2 regions of the Photorhabdus laumondii genome follow, and region 2 is predicted to be linked to the other one. Evidence: riboswitches for the same ligand, from Rfam matches in the RefSeq annotation. Region 2 holds a riboswitch; the other holds the start of a gene.

Region 1 (12,573 bases), 170 kb from region 2:
CGGAATAATGGTTTGATTAATAGCCAGTGCCATTCCCGGTTGTGTTTGTTCAAGTTGTTCTAGCAATTGCTGTATAGCCAGAGAAGCCATAAGCTCCATCGGCTGGTCGTTTACCGTAATTTTCATGCCATATCTCCGCAAATCGGGCATTGCTGCGACCGGTTAAGTTGTAGTGTGCTCCAGCTTTGTTGTTTACCATCAAACAGTCGGAGTTTGCCGCTTAACGGAGAGGGAAGCCCAGTTAACATTTTGATGGCTTCTAATGCCTGTAATGTGCCGATGATACCGACTATCGGACCTAATACACCCGCAGTCCGGCAATTTCGTAGAGGCTCTTGCTGTTCAGGGTAGAGACAGTTATAGCAGCCATGAAGATAAGGGGGTTCAAATACCATAAGTTGGCCGCTAAAACCGACAGCACTGCCGCTGATCAACGGTTTTCGCGTTGCCACACAAGCAGCATTGATAGCGTGGCGGGTTGTCATGTTGTCACAGCAGTCGAGAACCAGATCGACTTGCTTCACGATTGTTGTCAGCGATTCCAGGTTCTGACGTTGATTAAGAACCATTGTTTTGATCAGCGGATTCAATGCATTGAGTTGATTGGCTGCAAGTTCAGCTTTTGCAGAAGGGATATCCTCAGTGCGGTAAAGTATTTGCCGTTGTAAATTGGAGATGTGTAAGTGGTCATCATCAGCGAGATAAATTGTTCCCACACCGGCTCCGGCCAGATAGAGAGAGGCAGGAGCGCCTAGTCCTCCCAGTCCGACAATCAATACGTGGCTGGATTTCAGTTTTTCCTGTCCTTCCGGGCCAATATCTTCGAGTAACAGTTGTCGGCTGTAACGCATAAATTCTTGATCATTCAGCATAAGAACCTCTCTACCCCTTCAACTCAATGCCTTCAACCAGATAAAGCAGTTGTGCAGTTGCCTGACGCCAATCCTTTGCTTTGGTAATGGCACTAACCAGCGCCACACTGCCAACTCCCGTTGCAATGACATCCGGTACGCGTTCAAGAGAAATTCCGCCGATGGCGACAGTGGAATAGTCTGGTGTGTTTTCTACCTGTCGTTTCAGTGCTTCCACTCCTTGTGGGGAAGATGGCATCGCTTTGGTTGTGGTTGGGAAAATGTGGCCGAGAGCGATATAAGATGGACGCAGGGATTTTGCTCTTGCCAGCTCTTGTTCATCGTGGGTAGAGATTCCTAACCGCAATCCCGTTTTTTGGATGGCGTTCAGATCAGCGATAACTAAATCTTCCTGCCCCAGATGAACACCATAAGCGCCATGTTTTATTGCCAGTCGCCAGTAATCGTTAATAAACAGACGAGCGTTGTATTGGCGACCGAGCATAATGGCTTGTTGAATCTCTTCTTCCACCTGATCTTCTGGTAGATCTTTAATTCTCAACTGAATTGTGGTGACGCCTGTCTGTAACAGGCGGGAAATCCACGCTAGCGAATCCACGACCGGATACAGCCCCAATCTGTGTTCAGTTGGGGCAAATGGTGCGTTAGGCAGATTGTTCATGGGATACATCCTCTACACTGTGATACAACTCACTACCGTGGGCGCGGAATGCTTCGGACATCTGTTCCATACCAGCGGCATAATCGCGTACTTCTTGAGAAATCTTCATAGAGCAGAATTTAGGCCCGCACATAGAACAGAAATGCGCAATTTTGCCGGAGGCTTGTGGCAAGGTTTCATCGTGATAGGCGCGAGCAGTATCGGGATCGAGCGCGAGATTAAATTGATCTTCCCAACGGAACTCAAAACGTGCTTTAGACATGGCGTTATCGCGGATTTGTGCGCCTGGGTGACCTTTGGCGAGATCGGCGGCGTGAGCAGCAATTTTGTAGGTAATCAGCCCTTGCTTAACATCATCTTTGTTTGGCAAGCCGAGATGCTCTTTCGGCGTCACATAACAGAGCATGGCGCAGCCAAACCAGCCAATCATGGCTGCACCAATACCGGAAGTGAAGTGGTCATAACCGGGTGCAATATCTGTTGTCAGGGGGCCAAGAGTATAGAAAGGCGCTTCATGACAATGTTCTAATTCTTCCGTCATATTGCGGCGGATCATCTGCATAGGAATATGCCCGGGGCCTTCGATCATCACTTGAACATCATATTCCCAGGCAATTTTGGTCAGTTCACCTAATGTATGTAGTTCTGCAAACTGCGCTTCATCGTTAGCATCCTGAATAGAACCGGGGCGTAGACCGTCTCCCAATGATAGGGAAACATCATAAGCGGCGCAGATTTCACAAATTTCACGGAAATGTTGGTAGAGAAAGTTTTCTTGATGATGAGACAGACACCATTTCGCCATAATTGAACCGCCGCGGGAAACGATCCCAGTAAGGCGTTTGGCGGTCATCGGTACATAGCGCAGTAATACGCCGGCATGAATGGTGAAGTAATCGACCCCTTGTTCTGCTTGTTCCAGCAAGGTATCACGGAATATTTCCCAAGTGAGATTTTCCGCCCCGCCATTGACTTTCTCCAGTGCCTGATAAATAGGGACTGTACCGATAGGAACCGGGCTGTTACGTAAGATCCATTCGCGGGTTTCGTGGATATAACGGCCAGTGGAGAGATCCATTACCGTATCTGCGCCCCAACGAGTGGACCAGATTAACTTTTCTACTTCTTCCTCAATCGAAGAGGTGACTGAAGAATTACCGATATTGGCGTTAACCTTCACCAGAAAATTGCGACCAATAATCATCGGTTCTGATTCAGGATGATTGATATTGGCAGGGATAATTGCCCGACCAGCCGCGACTTCCTGACGGACAAATTCTGGTGTGATATTTTCCGGCAACTGAGCGCCAAAACTTTGTCCGGGATGTTGTTGGCGTAACACATCACCGCGGATACGTTCACGTCCCATATTTTCCCGTAGTGCGATAAATTCCATTTCCGGCGTGATGATGCCTTGACGAGCATAGTGCAGTTGAGTAACGCGTTTGTCTTTACGGGCTTTTAATGGATGGGGGCGATGATTGAAACGTAAATGATCGAGACCGGCATCCGTCAGGCGTTGCTGAGTAAAATCGGAGCTGAGGGCGGCAACAGGTTCAGTATCTTGGCGTTCGTCGATCCAGGGTTGACGTAGTTGAGTTAACCCAACATGTACATCCAGCTTGGCATCAGGATCGCCATAAGCGCCGGAAGTATCATAAACCGGAATGGCTTCGTTTTCTTCATACTGAGGTTCTTCTTTGGTGCCACCAATTAACGTGGGAGATAATTGAATTTCACGCATTGGAACTTGGATATCGTCACGGGAACCTTGAAGATAAATTCGTCGTGAATTTGGGAAGGTCACGCCTTGAATAGAATTAATAAATTCTTGGGCGGCATCGCGTTGAGCTTTACGTGGGCGTGCCGGATCGGGTTTTGGTGAAATATCGGTTGTAGGGATAACAGTATTATGAGACATAGCAAATTCCTAAACTGTGTTATTGGGAAAGTTGCTTGTCTGGAGCTCGCAGGCAAATGAGTAAGAGTAATATAATTGATGGCTGGACAGACCTGTAAAAAATTGGGTGGGCTGACAGCGGTTGATTACTCTTGTTCCCTTCGCGGGTATTAACCCGATCAGGTTCCGCGGATCCCGAATTAACGGTCTCAGCCTGTGTATGCTGCGATAAAACAGCTTACGCTAGGCACTCCGACAAGAAAGTAAGCAGTAGTATAGAAGGGATTATGAAAACTACAACCCCTACTGATTGAAAGTATTTACAGTGACCAGGTTAATTGTTGCCAGCCATGTTGTTGTGCTTCGGTTTTTAAATGGGCATCAGCATTGACCGTAATTACCTCATCGGCAAATTGACACATTGGGAGATCATTAATTGAATCACTGTAAAAGCGAATAATTTTGGGATAACTATTTTTCTGTTCCAGCCACTGTTTTATCCGTTTTACTTTACCTTCACGAAAAGTCGCAATTCCATCTATTTTACCGGTATAACAGCCATTTTCTATTACCATATCAATGCCCAGTGCCGTGTGAATATTCAATTCGGTAGCAATCTTTTTTACAATAAAAGAGACTGTGGCTGAGATGATCATAATTGGGATTTGTTGCTGTTGATACTCTGCAATAAGAGCTTTAGCTTGCGGATAAAATCGAGGTCTTATTTTTTCGTTAACAAATTCAGTCAGCCAAAGATCAACTTGTTCTTGTGGAACTTGGTGCAAGGTTTGCAGGCTAAATGCCAGATAATCATTCATATCCAGTGAACCCGCGCTGTAATCAGCCATCATTTTTTTATCTGCTTCGATAAAAGTTGGATCAGTAATGACACCTTTTTCCCATAAAAACGTGGTCCATATAGCGCTGGAATCACCGGAAATTAAGGTGTCATCCAGATCAAACACGGCAAGCAATTGAGACATGGTGTTGTGCTCCTCAGATCAAAGTCTATTTAATCGTTGAGAATAATGCCTATTACTGCCAGATCGGGCAATATGGTCTATGACAATAGTAATAAAGCACGCTTTTCTGATTAGAAAGCGTATGATTTATACCCTATGGATTTCAAGATGGATTGCGACGGCAAGGGAGTGAATCCCCGGGAGCATAGGTAACGATGTGACCGGGGTGAGCGAGTGCAGCCAACAAAGAGGCAACTTGAAAGATGACGGGTATATACAGATATTAAAATTAAGATGTCATAGTGATGATGATGCAACAACAAATTACAGGTACAGAACATGGCTGGTGGATTATCAGCAATGAAAATCGTATTTGGCTCCCGAAAGGTGAGTTACCTTTTGGAATGGCAACTCAATGGTCACTGCAAGGAAAAATAGCCTTGCCTATTGGTGAGTGGCAAGGCGAAAAAGTTTGGCTTATCCGTCAGAAAATGGTTTCAAATATGGTTTCTTTACGGCAAATTGTTGCAAGTGATCGTGGCTTGTTTCAATTAGCTGGCCGAGGAGTGCAATTGGCAGAGTTTTATCGCTCTCATCAATATTGTGGTTATTGTGGTAATGAAATGCACCATAGTGTCAGTGAATGGGCTTGTCTGTGTCATCACTGCCATGAACGTTATTATCCGCAGATTGCACCTTGTATTATTGTCGGTATTCGTCGGGATGATCATATTTTGCTGGCTCAACATCAGCACCATCGTGGAGGGGTGTACACAGTATTGGCGGGATTTGTTGAAGTCGGTGAAACACTCGAAGAAGCTGTTGTCCGCGAAGTGATGGAAGAGAGTAATATTAAAATTCGCAATTTACGTTATGTGGCTTCTCAACCGTGGCCTTTCCCTCATTCATTAATGATGGCATTTCTGGCTGATTATGACAGTGGTGAGATCCGCCATGATCCGCAAGAGCTGATTAGTGCGGATTGGTATCACTATGATCAATTACCATTGATTCCACCACATAATACTATTGCCCGTCGGTTGATTGAAGATACGATTGTTCTATGCCGAAATACGTGATGTACAGTTTGGCGCAATTCAACGGGAGAGATTTACCTATCATGTTACAATGAGGTTCTAATTCATTGTAGTCAGATTATGTTGCGGCCAATAAATATAGATGGAGCCTGTCATGAATGCGCTGAAAAACGATCGTTATTTGCGAGCTTTATTACGCCAATCTGTTGATGTTACCCCTGTTTGGATGATGCGCCAGGCTGGCCGCTATTTACCTGAGTATCAGGCTACTCGTGCTAAAGCCGGTGATTTTATTGCTTTGTGTAAAAACACTGAGCTCGCTTGTGAAGTCACTTTACAACCTTTGCAGCGTTATCCGCTGGATGCGGCAATTCTCTTCTCTGATATTCTCACTATTCCTGATGCTATGGGGTTGGGACTCTATTTTGAAGCCGGTGAAGGTCCGCGTTTTAAATCTCCGGTTTTCAGCCGTGCTGATGTGGAAAAACTGCCAGTGCCTGATCCGGAAATGGAGTTGAGCTATGTGACGGATGCCGTGCGTGCGATTCGTAAGGCACTCGCGGGCCAGGTTCCTTTGATCGGCTTTTCTGGTAGCCCGTGGACACTGGCAACTTACATGGTGGAAGGTGGTAGCAGCAAGGCATTCACTAAAATTAAAAAAATGATGTATGCCGAACCTACCGTGATGCATCTGTTGCTGGATAAGCTAGCAGACAGCGTTATTCTTTATCTCAATGCTCAGATTAAAGCAGGTGCTCAGTCTGTGATGGTTTTCGATACTTGGGGTGGAGTACTGACGGGGCGGGATTATCGGGAATTTTCCTTACATTATATGCACAAAATTGTTGATGGTCTGATCCGTGAAAATGAAGGTCGTCGTGTGCCAGTGACACTGTTTGCTAAAGGTGGTGGACAATGGCTGGAAGCAATGGCTGAAACCGGTTGTGATGCGCTTGGTTTGGACTGGACGACAGATATTGCCGATGCACGCCGTCGTGTGGGGAATAAAGTCGCTTTGCAGGGTAATATGGACCCATCTATGTTATACGCCTCTCCAGAGCGGATTGAGCAGGAAGTTTCGACAATTTTGCAAGGTTTTGGGACGGGTTCTGGTCATGTCTTTAACCTTGGTCATGGTATCCATCAGGATATACTGCCGGAACACGCGGGGGTATTTGTCGAAGCGGTACATAAACTTTCAGCTAAATATCATCAGTAAAAATATGATTAATACGAAAGCATTACGTCAGGAACAAATAGCAAAGGCTCAACAGGTTATCTGTTATGATGATTTTTCCCCACCTAAATTGATTGCGGGTGCTGATGTGGGTTTCGAACGACAGGGAGCAATTACCCGTGCAGCGATAGCGGTTCTCTCTTATCCTGCTCTTGAACTGGTGGAATATCAGATAGCGCGAATTGAAACTACGTTGCCTTATATTCCCGGTTTACTCTCTTTCCGTGAATATCCTGCATTAATGGCTGCTTGGCAGTTGTTGAAATACAAACCTGATCTAGTCATGGTGGACGGTCATGGCATTGCTCATCCACGTCGTTTAGGTGTAGCTAGCCATTTTGGTTTATTAGCTAATGTGCCCACAATTGGTGTGGCAAAACGTCGTTTATGTGGTGAAAGTGAACTATTGGGAGAACAGCCCGGCAGTTGCCAACCTTTGCTTGATAAAGAGGAACAGATTGGTTGGGTATGGCGAAGTAAAAAACGTTGTAATCCGTTGTATATTTCTACAGGACACAGAATCAGTCTTGATAGCGCATTGCTATGGGTGGAACGTTGTATGAAAGGTTATCGCTTGCCTGAAACAACCCGTTGGGCAGATGGTATAGCCTCAAATAGACCATTTTTTGAACAAATGATACAGAAAAATCCTTAAATTCGGTGTAAGCGTGTGGATATTCTTGAATTTCAGGTAAACTGCGGAGCAAATTGTGCATAATGAGTAAAAGCTAATGTTACGGAACCCGATACATTTACGGCTGGAAAAACTTGAAAGCTGGCAGCATCTGACCTTTATGGCAAGTTTATGCGAACGGATGTATCCAAATTACCAGATGTTCTGTTGCCAGACGGCATTTGCAGAACCTGCTCTTTACCGCCGTATTCTGGATTTGGTGTGGGAAATATTAGTTGTAAAAGATGCCAAGGTGAATTTTGATAATCAGCTGGAAAAGTTGGAACAAATTATTCCCTCAGCGGATGATTACGATATTTACGGTGTGTACCCGGCGATTGATGCATGTATTGCATTAGGGGAAATTATTCACTCCCGTCTGAGTGGTGAAACATTGGAGCATGCAATTGCAGTGAGTGAAATTTCAATCCGCACTGTTGCTATGCTTGAAATGACTCAGGCCGGAAAAGAAATGACTGATGAAGAACTGAAAATATTACCGGCTATTGAACAAGAGTGGGACATCCAATGGGAAATTTATCGCTTATTGGTTAGCTGCGAAGAGCGGGATATTGAGTTGATTAAAGGATTGAAAGCTGACCTCCGGGAGTCAGGAACGAGCAACATTGGTATAAATTTAACGCAGTAAAGTGAAAAAACGTGATTTAATGCTTTAAATGCCATGTTCAAAGACTTCACTTTTGCCCCCACTCTGTTCTACATTTGGGGGGTGAAAAGAAGTGGCTATCGGTGCGTGTATGCAGGGGTGCTGTCATTCGGCATATCCGTCGCACTCGATGCTTTGCAAACGATAAACACACTGTAAGGATAATCTATGAATAAGACTGAATTAGTTGATGCAATCGCAGAAAGCACAGAACTGACTAAAGCTCAGGCAAAAGCTGCTCTGGAATCAACTTTGAATGCAATCACCGAATCCCTAAAAGCGGGCGATTCAGTACAACTGGTAGGTTTTGGTACTTTTAAAGTTAACCACCGTGCAGAACGTACTGGTCGTAACCCGCAAACCGGTAAAGAAATTACCATCGCGGCTGCAAACGTACCTGCTTTCTCTGCTGGTAAGGCTCTGAAAGACGCAGTTAAATAATTTCATTGCAAAAAAGAAAAAATAGAAGGGGTATTATTTATCCCCTTTTGTTGGTTCGTCAGGGGCTGATGACACTAGGATTCGTCTTCGCGCTCAGCGCCTGTACCAATCAACCTAAAGAACCTTCTTTCAGCGCAAGTGGATTCATTGCCGATGATGGTGTTGTCCGCTTGTGGCGTCTCAACGATCAGAACAGTAAACCTCGGGTGCTGATGAGTGTTTACAGCCCCTACCGTAATGACAATACCGTCGTGACTTTTTATGAATATAAGCAGGGAGATTTGCGCCAAATTCGCCGTGAAATTTTGAATGATAAAAATCCACTATCTGAACAACTTCGTTTGAATAAATCCGGTGATGTGATTTTTATGCAAAAGCAGTCGAAAACGCGACGAGAGCGACTTTCCAGCGATGATATTGTTCGTATGCAGTTTGATGCTAAACGGACGCTTGAATTAAGTGATGCGTTGATAGTGGGAAATGTGCGTTTGGTGCAAGGGCACTGGAATAACGGTAAAGTCACTACCTGTGCAGGTGAAACGATTTCCCTTGAGTTTGAACCTTACGCGAGGTCATGGCTTGAACAGCGCGAAAAAAGTAGCTACAGCCAGTTAACTATTGCTTGGTTGGAAGCGCCTGCTGGCCGCGAATTATTGTTGGTAGCTAATAATGACTTTTGTCGTTGGGAACCGACGAAGGACAGTCTCTGACCCTCGTCAGTTTTATGATTATTTCAATCGGTTAATTGCCCGATATCCGATATCCTTGCGGTAAAAACAGTTATTCCATTCAATCTCTTCTGCTTGTTGGTAAGCATTTTTCTGTGCATCTATAATGGTTTCTCCTAATGCTGTAACACACAGAACGCGTCCACCGGCGGTAATAACATCATTGTCTTTCATTGCTGTACCAGCATGGAAAACCTTGCTACTTTCATTTTCTTGTTGGGGCAAGCCATGAATGATATCCCCTTTGTGATAATCAGCAGGATACCCTCCGGCAGCGAGTACCACACCCAGAGCAGGGCGCTCATCCCAATCAGACGTTTTACCCGCAAGCTCGCCTTTTGCACCAGCTAGACAGAGTTCAACAAGATCGGAGCGCATACGCATCATGATGGGTTGTGTTTCTGGATCACCAAAGCGACAGTTAAATTCAATCACTTTGGGTTCGCCATTTTGGCTGATCATCAAGCCGGCATAAAGAAAACCCGTATAGACATGACCCTCAGCAGCCATACCATTAACAGTAGGATAAATAATCTCTTCCATAATGCGTTGGTGGATTTCATTGGTGACGACTGGTGCGGGAGAATAGGCTCCCATTCCGCCAGTGTTTGGGCCGGAGTCACCATCACCTATGCGTTTATGATCCTGACTGGTTGCCATCGGAATAACATTCTTACCGTCGACCATAACGATAAAACTAGCTTCTTCACCTGTTAGAAACTCTTCAATAACAATACGATGGCCTGCATCACCAAACGCATTTCCGGCTAGCATATCTTTTATGGCGGACTGGGCTTCTTCCCGTGTTATCGCAACAATCACACCTTTACCCGCAGCCAATCCGTCAGCTTTTATAACAATAGGAACGCCGACTTTATCTAGGTAGGCAAGAGCGGGTTCGATAGCTGTAAAATTCTGATAAGCCGCAGTTGGGATTTGATGACGTGCTAGAAAATCTTTGGTAAATGCTTTTGAACCTTCTAATTGAGCGGCTGCCTGAGTTGGACCAAAAATAGTCAACCCTGCTGTTTGGAATGCATCGACGATACCTAACACTAATGGTACTTCAGGGCCGACGATAGTCAGCCCAATATCATGGCTTTGTGCAAATACTAACAAGCCGTTGATATCTGTCGCTGAGATATCAATATTTTCAAGATTGCTTTCCAGAGCAGTTCCTGCATTTCCTGGAGCGACATAGATTTTATCAGCTAAAGGAGATTGAGCTGCTTTCCATGCCAGCGCATGTTCGCGTCCACCGCTACCAACAATTAAAATATTCATCAGATTAACTCCTGCTATTGATTAGTGGCGAAAATGGCGCATGCCGGTGAAAATCATAGCAATACCGTGTTCATCAGCCGCGGTAATTACTTCGTCGTCACGGATTGAACCGCCGGGTTGGATAATGCAACTTACGCCGACAGCCGCAGCGGCATCAATGCCGTCACGAAATGGGAAAAAGGCGTCAGACGCCATTGCGCATCCTTGGACTTCCAAGCCTTCATCGGCTGCTTTAATCCCCGCAATTTTTGCGGAATAGACACGGCTCATTTGGCCAGCACCAATACCAATGGTCATATCATTTTTTGCATAAACAATGGCATTAGATTTGACAAACTTAGCGACCTTCCAGCAGAACAGAGCATCTTTCATTTCTTGTTCGGTGGGATGACGTTTGGAAACCACACGTAGGTTAGTTACTGCAACCATACCAAGATCGCGATCTTGTACCAGTAAGCCACCATTAACTCGTTTAAAATCAAGGCCAGCAGCCCGGTCCTCCCATTCACCACATACCAGAACGCGGATATTTTGCTTGGTTGCCAGCACAGGTAAGACATCTTTATTTACTGAGGGGGCAATAATTACCTCGACGAATTGACGGTCGATAATGGCTTGTGCAGTTTTAATATCAAGTTCGCGGTTGAAAGCAATAATACCGCCGAAAGCGGAGGTTGGATCTGTTTTGAATGCGCTATCATAAGCTTCGTGGATATCTTTACCAATGGCTACACCGCATGGGTTAGCGTGCTTAACAATAACGCATGCAGGCTCCACGAATTCCTTAACACATTCCAGCGCTGCATCGGTATCAGCAATGTTATTATAGGAAAGAGCCTTACCTTGTAACTGAGTTGCAGTTGCAATGGATGATTCAGAAAGATTCTCTTCTATATAGAATGCAGCATCTTGGTGGCTGTTCTCACCGTAACGCATATCCTGCTTTTTAATGAAATTCAAATTCAGAGTACGAGGGAAACGTCCTGATGGTTGAGTCGTATCACCATGATAAGGAGGAACCAGCTTGCCAAAATAGTTAGCAATCATGCTGTCATAAGCCGCGGTGTGTTCAAAAGCCTTAATGGCTAAATCGAAGCGGGTTGATTGTGTTAATGACCCCTGATTGTTATCCATCTCTTCAATGATTTTTTTGTAATCCTTACTATTTACCACAATCGCTACATCTTTATGGTTCTTAGCCGCAGAGCGAACCATAGTTGGACCACCGATATCAATGTTTTCAACGGCATCTGCCAAAGTACAATCTGGTTTAGCTACGGTCTGAGCGAATGGATATAGATTCACAACCACCATATCGATCGGTGAGATTTGGTGTTGTGCCATGATTTCATCATCTTGTCCGCGGCGGCCAAGGATTCCGCCATGTACTTTAGGATGCAGCGTCTTAACACGGCCATCCATCATTTCAGGAAAACCGGTGTAGTCTGAAACTTCAGTAACCTTTAGATCTGACTCAGCGAGTAAACGCGCTGTGCCACCAGTAGAAAGCAATTCGACACCGCGTTGAGATAAGGCTTTTGCAAATTCAACAACCCCTGATTTATCGGAAACGCTAAGCAGGGCACGATGGATTGGACGAAGCTGTTGCATTGATTTGATCCCTTGGATTTTGTAAGGCAGTAACATGTTATTGGGAAGAACCCACTACACCCGTTATCTTTCAAGTTACCTCTTTGTTGGCTGCACTCGCTCACCCCGGTCACATCGTTCGCTATGCTCCCGGGGATTCGCTTCCTTGCCGTCGCGATGCATCTTGAAATCCATAGGGTATATACCAGGACATAAAAAATGGGCACTGCAATAACATTTCAGTATAGTCAGATAAAATCGCTTGATGATTTTAACCACCGAATTGTAACGAAAACGTTTGCGTGATGCTCGATAAATTTTCATCCAACTAGCCATATGTGGATAAATCTGTTGGTAAGTAGGTATAAAGTAGAGCTTTGCTGTGGAATTAATCAAACGATCAATTTTTTTCAAAATAATTATTGCCAGCGTCAAAGAATTCCCTATAATGCGCCACCACTGACCGACACAACGCTGATAAACATTGTGAGGTCGGGCAGAGAACCGGCGCAATAAGCGCT
Region 2 (12,573 bases):
GCGGCCCATACCGTTGTGGCCAGCAAAGTTGGATAACATTTCTTCATAGATATTTATGCGGTTCCGTCATCAGTGGCATTATGCCGGGCAAACCTCAAGAGACTAGCGTACTCAATGAATATACGCCAGTGTAAAGTCATACCTTTACTTATACCCGTCATCTTTCAAGTTGCTTCTTTGTTGGCTGTACTCACTCACCCCGGTCACATAGTTAGCTATGCTCCCGGGGATTCGCTCCTTTGCCGTCGCGATGCAGCTTGAAATCCATAGGGTATATCTTGTCGTTAGGCACAGAGCTGAATGAATAGTATGATAATGCAAAACTACACTCAGAGCATTGGTGAATTGAGGAGTATATGCATTATTGGGGAAAATTGCTTGGGCTGATCTTTGGTGTTGTGTCTGGAGCAGGCTTCTGGGGTATTGTCATTGGTCTATTTATTGGCCATATGCTTGATAGGGCTAGTGTACGGGGAAACCAAGGTTTTTTTGCAAATAATCAGTCTCGCCAACTGCTATTTTTCAGCAGTACTTTTCAGGTGATGGGCCATATTACTAAATCAAAAGGGCGGGTGACTGAAACGGATATCCGGCTTGCGAGCCAGTTAATGGAACGAATGCAACTTCACGGGCAAGCTAGGATTGCGGCACAGCAGGCTTTTCGTGAAGGTAAAGAGCCCAATTTTCCTTTGCGTGAGACACTAAGACAATTGCGTCGAGCCTGTTTTGGCCGGTCTGACTTAATTCGCATGTTTTTGGAGATCCAGTTACAGGCGGCATTTTCTGATGGTCAATTGCATCCGAACGAGAGGACGGTGTTGTTTATTATTGCTGATGAACTTGGGATCTCTCGTAACCAATTCGAACAATTCCTTGCCATGATGGAAGGTGGCCGCAATTTCGGTGATGGAGGCGAGTGGCAGCAACGGCAGTATGGCGGTTATCAGAAGGCTGCGCAGGGGCCAACACTCGCGGACGCCTGTAAGGTGTTGGGGGTGCGTGAAAAGGATGATGCGACGACAATTAAGCGTGCCTATCGTAGATTGATGAGTGAACATCATCCAGATAAGCTGGTAGCAAAAGGTTTACCACCGGAAATGATGGAGATTGCTAAACAAAAGGCCCAGTCAATTCAGGCTGCCTATGATCTCATTAAAAAAGAGAAGGGTTTTAAATAGCCCATTTTTTATTTTTAAAAACATGCCACTAAATGTATAGGGGAATAACATCCCCTACGGCTGTTGAGTTTATTTTTTATTCCTCTAAAATATTAGAATATTTTATGTTTTATTTTGTTTTAACTTAGGAGGAATGCAAAAAATGGCAAATATCCGTGTTCTTTTGGCTTGTTGTGGCTTGGCCTTGTGTCTGATATTGGCTTCATTGGATTCGGTTACTGTATTTGTCTATTAATTAAAAATCGGCTTTACACTGAAAATGCATTGGCGTTCCATAGACCGGATGTGTGATATATAACTCTTGTGCATGTAATTGCAGGCGAGGTGCCATTGCTCTTGCCTGCTGATGAGCGTAAAACTGGTCTCCCAAAATTGGGTGCTCAAGTGCTAGCATATGTACTCTGAGCTGATGTGAACGACCAGTGATCGGTGAGAGTTTTATTCGAGTTGCCTCATCTTCGTAAGCGAGTACTTCGTACTCAGTCTGGGCTGATTTCCCGGTTTCAAAACACACTTTCTGCTTTGGCCGATTCGGCCAGTCACAAATCAGCGGTAAATCGACAAGACCCGTTTCTGGTTCCAGACGTCCCCAAACCCGAGCAATATAGGTTTTTTCCGGCTCTCGTTCACGGAACTGACGTTTCAATTCACGCTCTGCATCTTTGGTCAGTGCAACTACCATTACGCCGCTGGTTGCCATATCCAGCCGGTGAACAGATTCTGCGGCTGGAAACTGTTGTTGTATCCGCGTCATAATGCTGTCTTTATGCTCTGCTGCCCGACCGGGAACAGAAAGTAGCCCACTGGGTTTATTGACCACAATGATATATTGATCCTGATAGAGCACATGTAACCAAGGATCGGTAGGAGGATTATAAGCTTCCATTGAGGCTCCGGTAGCTGAATATTAGGGGAGGCGCGGGAATAGGGTTCTTAGTAAAGGTTACCCTATCCCGGTCCAGCCTCCGGGTATTACTAATATTTACTGATGTGTAACGACAACAAGGCGAATAGCATCCAGACGCCAACTTGCCTGATTTAAGTTAAGCAGTAACTGTTGGCGATTGGCTTCAATGGCTTCCAATTCATCATCACGAATATTTGGATTGACCGTCTTCAATGCTTCCAAACGGGAAAGTTCAGCAGCAAGATTTTCATCTGCTTCCTGTTCTGCTTGTTCAATCAATGATTTTGCCTGAGTTTCGACTAAACCTTCGGCTTGTTGCAAAATAGCGTGAACTTCCTTTTGTACCGCATTGACCAGTTTACTTGCAGTATGACGATTCACTGCATTAAGCTGGCGGTTAAAGCTTTCAAACTCCACTTGATCAGCTAGATTATTGCCTTTCAGGTCCATCAGTATCCGCAATGGCGTTGGTGGAAGGAAGCGGGTCAATTGCAGGCGTTTAGGGGCTTGTGCTTCAACGACATAGATCAGCTCTACCAGCAGGGTTCCAACAGGTAATGCTTTATTTTTCAAAAGGGATACTGCACAGCTACCCGTATCACCGGAAAGGATCAGATCTAACCCATTACGGATAATTGGGTGCTCCCAACTGATAAACTGGGCATCTTCACGGGACAGTGACTGTTCACGATCAAAAGTGATAGTACAACCATCTTTTGGTAATCCAGGGAAATCTGGGACCAGCATATGATCGGATGGTGTCAGCACTATCATATTGTCATTGCGATCTTCCTGATTGATACCAACGATATCAAATAAGTTGAGAGAGAAGTTCACCAATTCAGTATCATTATCATACTCTGAAATTTTTTCTGCCAGTCGCAAACCATGCTCGCCGCCATTGGAGTTCATTTCCAGCAGCCGGTCACGGCCTTGCTCCAGTTGCTGTTTGAGTTGCTCATGTTGCTGACGGCACTGATCAATAAATTCACCAAATTTTTCTTGGTCCTGATTATTGGGTTTGGCAAGATAGTTCAGCAGAGCTTCATAATAGTGATCGTAAATAGTACGACCGGTTGGGCAGGTATGCTCGAATGCATCCAAACCTTCGTGATACCAACGAATCAGGACTGCTTGGGCGGTATTCTCCAGATAAGGCACACTAATTTGGATATCACGGCTTTGGCCGATACGATCCAGACGTCCGATACGCTGTTCCAGTAAATCTGGATTGAATGGTAAATCGAACATCACTAATTGGTTGGCGAACTGGAAGTTGCGGCCTTCTGAGCCAATTTCGGAGCATAGTAATACCTGAGCTCCTTCTTCTTCGGAAGCAAAATAGGCTGCGGCGCGATCACGTTCAATCAGTGATAGACCTTCATGGAAAACAGCACCACGAATCCCTTCTCGCTCACGTAGTACCTGTTCCAATTGCAGAGCGGTGGTTGCTTTCGCACAAATTACCAGCACTTTTTCATGGCGATTTGCCATCAGAAAACCGAGTAGCCATTCTACGCGAGGATCAAAGTTCCACCAGGTAGCGTTTTCGCCTTCAAACTCTTGATAAATTTGTTCTGGATAGAGCATATCCCATGCGCGTGCTTCCAGCGATTTTTTAGCGCCCATAATATCGGAGACTTTAATGGCGGTCTGATATTGGGATGGCAGAGGCAACTTTATCTGGTGCAATTCCCGATGGGGGAAGCCTTTCACACCATTACGGGTATTACGGAACAGAATACGACTGGTGCCGTGGCGATCCATCAGCATGGAAATCAGTTCACGCCGTGCAGTTTCACTTTCACCACTATTACTATTGGCAGCTTTCAGCAGAGGCTCAATATTCTGCTCACTAATCAACTCACCCATTAGGTTTAATTGATTATTATTAAGTTGTTCACCTGATAACAGCAGTGTGACAGCATCGGCAACTGGACGATATTTTTGTTGTTCGTCAATAAAAGTCTGATAATCGTGGAAACGGTTTGGGTCAAGTAGGCGTAGACGGGCAAAATGACTTTCCTGTCCTAGCTGCTCTGGTGTTGCAGTCAATAGCAGCACACTTGGGATCTGTTCAGCTAATTGTTCGACAACCTGATATTCACGGCTAGGTGCATCCTCGCTCCAGACCAGATGGTGAGCTTCGTCCACCACCATCAAATCCCAGCTGGCTTCAAGCATATGCTCAAAACGCTGTTTATTACGGCGGGCAAAATCCAGTGAACAGAGTACCAATTGTTCTGTTTCAAATGGATTATCGCTATCGTGCCGTGCTTCGATATAGCGGCTATCGTCAAACAGGGCAAAGCGCAAATTGAAACGGCGCAGCATTTCTACCAACCATTGATGTTGAAGACTATCCGGCACAATCACCAGAACACGTTCAGCACGACCGGCCAGCAATTGCTGGTGGATGATCATCCCGGCTTCGATGGTTTTACCCAAACCGACTTCATCGGCTAACAGAACTCTTGGTGCGTAGCGCTTGCCGACTTCATTTGCGATGTGAAGTTGATGAGGGATCAAGCTTGCGCGGATACCCCGCAAACCACTTTCAGCCAGTTTAAATTGTTCGCTTTGGTATTTACGGGCGCGAAAACGTAAGGCAAAGCGGTCCATACGGTCAATCTGACCAGCAAACAGGCGATCCTGTGGTTTGTTGAAGGTAAGTTTACTGTCAAGGAACACTTCGCGCAGACTGATATTTTCTTCCAGAGTATCAAGTCGTGTGCCCGTATAAATCAGCAGGCCATTTTCTTGTTGGATTTCATCTACTTTGAGTTGCCAGCCTTCATGGCTGGTGACAACATCTCCCGAGTTAAACATAACACGGGTAATAGGAGAATCATTGCGTGCATAGAGGCGGTTTTCACCGCTGGCAGGAAAGAGCAAAGTGACCATTCGTGCGTCCAGTGCAACAACGGTTCCTAATCCAAGTTCGCTTTCTGTATCGCTGATCCAGCGTTGACCGAGGGTAAATGGCATAAATTTTAACTCAGTTTCTGTTAGATAATGTTATTCATGGGTGGAGGACGACAGCTTTTTATTTGATTTAACGGAGATAATGGGCAGACAGCAAGACACCCCGTTATTTCCCTTATCACTCGTCAAAGGGGCGATATGTTAATGGAAGCAAAGCCAGTCGTCACCTGCAAAAAATAGTCATCAGCCAAAAGGCGTTACTATCTGTCCGGTGAGCGAAATTGTAAAGTCATCCTGTAAAGCGGCAGGATAGCATCAGCGATAGGCTGAATTTGCTGGTTAATATCGTGATCATAGTCCGGTGATAAATGCAGATTTTCCAGTAGTTCTGGCTCGAAGAGTGTCATGACATAGCTTATCCTGCCACTATTTTGATACGGCAAAGACCGGTGATATTACAGATTTTACTTATCTGCCAGCGTTGCTGTTCTCTCATGTGGCGGTACATTGTGCTGATAGTCAGACAGTTTACGGCCTAATCTTTTACAGTAGGTTAGTTTATCATCAAATTTTCCTTCCAGGGTACTGATAATATGGTGAAAATAAATTTATGGTAAGGATTTCGGTTAAAAACCAGTGAATACAGTTGTTTCTGGAAAATTAGCGTTAGACTGGCACAGCCAGTACGTACTGCTTCCAGATTTTTAGTATTAACCATGCCTATATAGCATCGGTTTTCATGCCTAGAATAGCTGCTTCAGGAACAGTGCCGGCAACCAGCGTATTTGTTAAGCCGTCATAATGGATATTGCCATCAACGATTAATAAAGCGCGATCAGCTATACGAGCGGCATCATCCAGATTATGGGAAACCATCAGTAATGTAAGTTGGCGTTCATGGCAAACTTGTTCCAGCAATACCAGCATTTCATTACGCAGTGCCGGATCTAGGGCAGAAAAGGGCTCGTCAAGTAATAAAATTGGCTGTTGGCGTACTAGACAACGGGCTAATGCTGCCCGCTGCCGTTGTCCACCAGAAAGTTGAGCTGGCAGACGGGGCAGACAATCTTCCAATGAAACTTGTGAGACTATTTGCTGTAATGTCTGTTTCTGCGTGCTATTGAGACGTAATCCGGGATGTAAACCTAGCCCGATATTCTGCTCAATTGTCAAATGAGAGAAGAGATTATTTTCTTGAAACAACATGGAAACCGGGCGTTGAGCAGGTGATGTGCTGGTATGATTTTCTCCGTTCAGCCATAGGGAGCCTTTTTCTGCTGTTTGAAAGCCGGCGATTAAGTTCAGGAGTGTACTTTTACCCGCCCCACTAGGGCCTAGGATTGCGATACGTTCTCCGGCCTGAATGTGTAAGTCAAAGCGCATCATCAGATGTTCATAGCGGTAAGTCAGATTTTCAAGTTTGAGCATTACGTGGTCTCGGTAAGCGTTCAAGTAAACTAAACAGCGTAAAACATAACAATAACAGCAATAAAGCAGTGATCGCGCCATCCTGACTACGATAAGCCCCGATTTGCTGATAGAGGTAGAAGGGCAGGGTACGGAAATCTTCATTACCAAACAGCGCGACAACGCCAAAATCTCCAATGGAAAGGACACAAGCAAAGGCCAGTGCTTGTGCCAGCGGAACTTTTAGTGCTTTTAGTTCAATCCAGCGCAGTCGGTTAATACCTTGGATATTCAGGGAGCGACACAGTGGATTATAGCGAGCCGCCAGATCTTTCATTGGATTATCCAGAACTTTCAGTGCATAAGGAATTGCCATCAGTGCGTTGGTTAAAATCACCAGACCGTAGGGTGAACGGGGCAAGCCGACGGTATCATTGAGCAACAGAAAGAATCCTGTTGCCAATACAATGCCTGGCATAGAGAGGATTAACAAACCACTCATCTCCATTACTTGTCCCCAATGGGGGGAATGACGCAGGTACAGCTCACGGCTGCTCCACAGCAGCATCATAGTGAATAAAACGCATAATAACCCCGCGCCTAAAGCAATCACCGCTGAGGTGATAAAGGCTCGCCACAATGCAGGTTGGCGTAATACATTAAGCAACCCGCTGTTAAGGCCATCCACGACAACGGCCAGCAATGGTGGCACGAGTAGTAATAATGCGGCGATAATTAACAAGCTGTCGCAGATTTTTCTCAACAGAGTATCTTGTGGATTACGCCATTGCTGTTGGTTGCTGTAGCCGACAGATAGAGCACTGTTAAGTTTCTGACTGAGGAGCACAAGGCCAAGGCAGCAGGTAATCTGAATCAACGCCAGTAACGCGGCACGGTTGAGATCGTAGTCATAGCTTAACGCCTGATAGATTGCCAGTTCGACAGTTGTTGCAGCAGGTCCGCCACCTAACGCCAGCACAGTCGCAAAACTGGCGAAACAGAGCATAAAAATCAGTGCACCAGTGGGCAGGATCTGGCGGCGTAGATAAGGCCATTCAACAAAACGGAAATGTTGCCATTCATTCATACCTAGCTGCGCCGCTAATTGCCGTTGTTCCACCGCAATATTTTCCAGCGATTGCAGTAAAAGCCGTGTTGCCAGTGGCATATTAAAGAAAATATGTGCCAGCAAAATGCCTGATAAACCGTAAGGGGTGAAAGGGTAATCGATGCCGATCCATTTGCAGAACTGAGCCAGCCAGCCGGTTCTACCATAAACCGCCAGAATGCCGAATAGAGCGACTAGCACGGGCAAAACCAGCGTCATAGCACACAGGCGCAGAAAGAGGGTCCGGCCTGGAAAATGACGGCGATAGAGTGCTCTGGAAAGAAAAATAGCCGGAATGACAGAAAATAGTGCTGATAAAAAGGCTTGCCAGAATGTGAAACGTACCACGTGCCACAAATAGCGATCTTCTATCAATAAATACCAATCACTTGCAGGTGAATTAAACCAGAGCGTTCCGAATGCCAGTAAGGCGACCAACAGTAAAAAACCGGCGGCAATCGCCCCCGGTAACAGCCATCCGGCTATCAGCGGCTGACAGCGCTTTGCCATGTACGAATCCATTGGTTACGGTATTTTGCGACTTCTTCCGCGCGATATTGTAGCGATTTTTCGGGTATGGAAAGCTGCAAATATACTTCCGGGAGTGGGATATCAATGACCGGATACATCCAGTTAGTGGTTGGAATTTCCTGTTGGAAAGTTGGCGTCAGCATAAACTGCATAAATTTCTGGGCAAGTTCCGGTTGCTTGCTGGAGGCCAGTTGTGCGGCCACTTCGATTTGAAGGTAATGACCTTCACTGAATGTAGCCGCAGTGTAATCGTCATTCTTCTCAGATAACAGGTGGTAACCCGGTGAAGTGGTGTAACTCAGCACCAGATCGCCTTCTCCTTTGAGGAACAGACCATAAGCTTCGCTCCAGCCCTTGGTAACGGTGAGTGTTTTCTTTGCCAGCTTTTGCCAGGCTTGTGGGGCATCATCACCGTAAATTTTCTGCATCCATAACAGCAAACCTTGCCCCGGTGTGCTGGTGCGAGGATCTTGATAGATCACTTTCCAGTTATTGTGGCTGTTGATGAGCTCATCCATGCTTTTTGGTGGGTTTGGTAAAGTCTTTTTGTTGTAAATGAAAGCAAAATAGCCATAGTCATAAGGAATGAATACCTTGTTATTCCATGACACTGGCAGTGTCAGTTTGCTGGTATCCACTTGACTTTCAGTAAACAGCCCTGTTTGTTGGGCTGCTTGAATCAAGTTGTTATCCAACCCAAGAATAATATCGGCAGCAGTACGCTTGCCCTCCATTCTTAGGCGATTGAGCAAGGAAACACCGTCTTCCAGAGCAACCAGTTTCAGTTCACAGTGACATTCAGCTTCAAATGCTTTTTTAATTGCGGGCCCGGGTCCCCATTCAGTGGCAAAAGAATCATAGGTATAGACCGTTAATACTGGCTTGGCCTGTACAACTTGACTTAATAGCAACGCAGGAGCTGATAGGGCTGCCAGTACGATTAATTTGGAAAATAACGTCTTAAACACTTTGCTCTCCTTAAATTAAGAGGATTGGCAAAGGATTTGAGGAAGCGCTAAACGGCAAGATAACGTCTGTGAAATAGTTAGCAGCTCAAATCCCTACGCCGGTATTAGCCGGATCAGGTTCGGCGGGTTTACTCTCAGCAAGGCTGTTTTAAACAGCCAGCACCCCGTTGAGATGGCGCTATTGTAGAGATTTAGCTAGCGACTGCAAAGTCCAATGATAGAGGTTTACCACTTGAGGGTAGTGTGAAACAATTAGTCATCTTTCAAATTTAGTTTATCGAGGTAGTCTGGTGATCGATGATGATGGCTACCGCCCGAATGTAGGAATTGTAATTTGTAATCGGCAAGGCCAGGTTTTGTGGGCCCGGCGTTATGGGCAGCATTCCTGGCAATTTCCTCAAGGGGGAATTAATCCGGGGGAATCACCAGAACAGGCTATGTACCGGGAACTGTATGAAGAAGTGGGGTTAGGTCGGAAAGATGTACGCATTCTGGCCTCTACTCGTAATTGGTTACGTTACAAATTACCCAAGCGTTTGGTGCGTTGGGATACACGACCTGTCTGTATTGGTCAAAAGCAGCGATGGTTTTTATTACAACTGCTCTGTAATGAAGAAGATATTAATGTGCAACACAGTAATACCCCGGAGTTCGATGGTTGGCGTTGGGTCAGCTATTGGTATCCTGTTCGGCAGGTAGTCTCTTTTAAGCGTGATGTTTATCGGCGCGTGATGAAAGAGTTTGCTTCGGTTGTAATGCCAATGCAGGAAAGCGTATCTCTGCCACGTTCTTCGTATTCTTACCGTCGTAAAAGAAGTTAGGTGAGTTCCATGCTCATGCGTTTACGGGAAATTGTTGAAAAAGTTGCTATGGCAACCAATCTGGCCGAAGCGCTTGAGCTATTGGTGAACGAGACTTGTCTGGCAATGAACACGGATGTCTGTTCTATCTATCTTGCTGATCATCAACGGCGGTGTTATTACCTGATGGCAACTAGAGGGTTGAGGAAACCCCGAGGAAGGGCTATCAGTTTGGCTTTTGGTGAGGGCGTTGTCGGGCAAGTTGGTCAATTGTCTGAACTGATTAATCTGGCGGATGTCCGCAGCCATCCAAGTTTCAAATACTTGCCTCAAGTTAAAGAGGATAGTTTTCGCGCTTTTTTGGGCGTTCCCGTGGTTTACCGCCGTCAATTGCAAGGTGTTTTGGTCGTTCAGCAGCAGGAACAACGCTTGTTTAATGAAACCGAAGAGTCCTTTATGGTGACGCTTGCGACACAACTCGCGGTGATCCTTGCTCAAGCTCAGACTAAAGGCTTGTTTGGTCGATATCGGCAGACCAGAATTAAAGCCTTGGCAATTTCCAATGGCATCGTGATGGCTCAGGGATGGCAAGATTGCTCCCAGCCCTCACTTGACCAAATTTTTGAAGCCTCAACTCTTGATCATGCAGCAGAACGTTCTCGTTTAATTCAGGCACTGGAAGATGCAATAGCAGAATGTCGTCGGCTCAGTAAACGTTTTACTGTGGGTTCTCAAAAAGAGAGCGCCGCGATTTTTGATCTTTATTCCTACCTTTTGAATGATCCCCAGTTGAAACAAGATCTGTTCTCCTGTGTTGAACAGGGCTCTGTTGCGCAATGGGCCGTTAAACAAGTTATTGAGAAATACGCAGAACAATTTTCCAGCTTGCAGGATGCTTATATGCGGGAAAGAGCATCAGATTTACGGGCACTTGGACAGCGATTATTATTTCATCTGGATGATTCACTTACTGCCAGTCATCAATGGCCTGAATGGTTCATTCTGGTTGCAGATGAACTGAGTGCTAACCTATTGGCAGAAATGCCGCAGGAAAGATTAGCAGGGGTTATTGTTCGTGATGGCGCAACTCATTCACACTCTGCCATATTGGTTCGAGCAATGGGTATTCCGGCCATTATGGGGGCGGATATCCAGCCGGAACTCCTGAACAATCGTATGCTAATTCTTGATGGTTTCCGTGGGGAAGTCTTCATTGAACCTGAGCCACTGATTTCGCAGGAATATAAACAGATTATCGAAGAAGAAAAGGCACTTAGCAGATTGGCTGAGGGAGATGTGGAGCAGGAAGCACGGTTAAAAAGTGGCGAGCGCATTTTGGTTCAGCTTAATGCGGGTTTGAGCCTGAAATATGAGTTGCAGATCAGTAATAGTATTGATGGTGTTGGACTCTATCGCACCGAAATACCCTTTATGCTGCACTGTGGTTTCCCATCAGAAGATGAACAAAAAGCGCGTTATCAGGAGATGTTACAATTATTTCCCGATAAACCGGTGGTACTGCGTACACTTGATATTGGTGCGGATAAACAACTGCCTTATATGCCGATCAGCGAAGAGAACCCTTGTTTGGGATGGCGTGGTATACGAGTGACGCTGGATCAACCGGAAATTTTTCTTATCCAACTGCGGGCAATGCTCAGAGCTAACGCTGATATGGGTAACCTGAAAATCCTGCTGCCAATGGTGACGAGTGTAGAAGAAATTGATGAAGCTAAGCGATTGGTAGACAGAGCGAAAGAGGAAGTTGAGCAAATGCTGGCGCGCCAAATATCTATGCCTCAGCTCGGTGTCATGATTGAAGTTCCTTCGATGATTTTTCTGTTGCCACAACTCAAAAACAGAGTCGATTTTGTGTCTATTGGCACCAATGACCTAACACAATATCTATTGGCAGTGGATCGGAATAACACTCACGTCGCTTCTCTTTATGATTGCCTACATCCGGCGGTGATTCGGGCATTAAAACTAGTATTTGAAAATAGCCAGCGGGCAGGTCTTACGATCAGCATTTGTGGTGAAATGGCAAGTTTCCCTATGGGAGCGCTGTTATTGATTGGTCTTGGCTATCGCAGTTTGAGTATGAGTGGTTGTAGTGTGCCAAGAATTAAATATTTATTACGTCATCTGGAGTTGGCTCAGGTTGAAAAATTAATGGCCGAAATCCTACAAGCTGAAACCAGCCTAAGAGTGAAGGAGCTGTCAGCAACATTTATGGAGCAGCATGGGGTGGGCGGTTTGGTCAGAGGTGGCATTTAATCCGTTTAACGGCCTGTGCTATGATTCTCAATCACTTGCCTTAGGGCATTAACGCTAAATATTAAGTGGGGAAAGATGAGTAACAGCTACCTGGCATTTCCTAATATTGACCCGGTCATTTTTTCAATAGGTCCAATAGCCCTCCATTGGTATGGTTTCATGTACTTGGTTGGGTTTGTATTCGCCATGTGGCTAGCGACACGCAGGGCAGCGAAACCCAATAGTGGTTGGACAAAAAACGAAGTAGAGAACTTGCTTTATGCAGGTTTTGCTGGCGTATTTGTTGGTGGCCGTCTGGGCTACGTCCTGTTTTATAATTTCCCTGCCTTTCTCGACAACCCCCTTTATTTGTTTAAAGTTTGGGATGGTGGGATGTCTTTCCACGGTGGTTTAGTGGGGGTTATCTGCGCAATGTGGTGGTTTGGCCGCAGAACGAAACGCCATTTCTTACAAGTTGCTGACTTCATTGCCC

The links. Region 2 has a riboswitch for thiamine pyrophosphate ahead of thiB (thiamine ABC transporter substrate binding subunit). Riboswitches for the same ligand answer to the same signal wherever they lie in the genome.
Region 1: it holds a riboswitch for thiamine pyrophosphate, as region 2 does, so the genes downstream of both, thiC (phosphomethylpyrimidine synthase ThiC) here and thiB (thiamine ABC transporter substrate binding subunit) in region 2, are expected to answer to the same signal.

The regions. Positions count from the first base shown of each region.
Region 1 is NZ_CP024901.1:523,447-536,019, forward strand. Features, by position in the region: gene thiS (sulfur carrier protein ThiS) at 1-126, opposite strand, end outside; gene PluTT01m_RS02460 (HesA/MoeB/ThiF family protein) at 123-872, opposite strand; gene thiE (thiamine phosphate synthase) at 883-1,533, opposite strand; gene thiC (phosphomethylpyrimidine synthase ThiC) at 1,517-3,454, opposite strand; TPP riboswitch at 3,573-3,698, opposite strand; gene PluTT01m_RS02475 (HAD family hydrolase) at 3,754-4,416, opposite strand; gene nudC (NAD(+) diphosphatase) at 4,707-5,474, shown strand; gene hemE (uroporphyrinogen decarboxylase) at 5,587-6,651, shown strand; gene nfi (deoxyribonuclease V) at 6,656-7,324, shown strand; gene PluTT01m_RS02495 (YjaG family protein) at 7,401-7,991, shown strand; gene hupA (nucleoid-associated protein HU-alpha) at 8,178-8,450, shown strand; gene PluTT01m_RS02505 (DUF1481 domain-containing protein) at 8,519-9,160, shown strand; gene purD (phosphoribosylamine--glycine ligase) at 9,179-10,462, opposite strand; gene purH (bifunctional phosphoribosylaminoimidazolecarboxamide formyltransferase/IMP cyclohydrolase) at 10,484-12,073, opposite strand.
Region 2 is NZ_CP024901.1:696,595-709,167, forward strand. Features, by position in the region: gene lptD (LPS assembly protein LptD) at 1-47, opposite strand, end outside; gene djlA (co-chaperone DjlA) at 357-1,178, shown strand; gene rluA (bifunctional tRNA pseudouridine(32) synthase/23S rRNA pseudouridine(746) synthase RluA) at 1,414-2,064, opposite strand; gene rapA (RNA polymerase-associated protein RapA) at 2,161-5,073, opposite strand; gene PluTT01m_RS26795 (hypothetical protein) at 5,271-5,417, opposite strand; gene thiQ (thiamine ABC transporter ATP-binding protein ThiQ) at 5,731-6,438, opposite strand; gene thiP (thiamine/thiamine pyrophosphate ABC transporter permease ThiP) at 6,425-8,035, opposite strand; gene thiB (thiamine ABC transporter substrate binding subunit) at 8,011-9,024, opposite strand; TPP riboswitch at 9,097-9,201, opposite strand; gene rppH (RNA pyrophosphohydrolase) at 9,315-9,845, shown strand; gene ptsP (phosphoenolpyruvate--protein phosphotransferase) at 9,855-12,101, shown strand; gene lgt (prolipoprotein diacylglyceryl transferase) at 12,177-12,573, shown strand, end outside.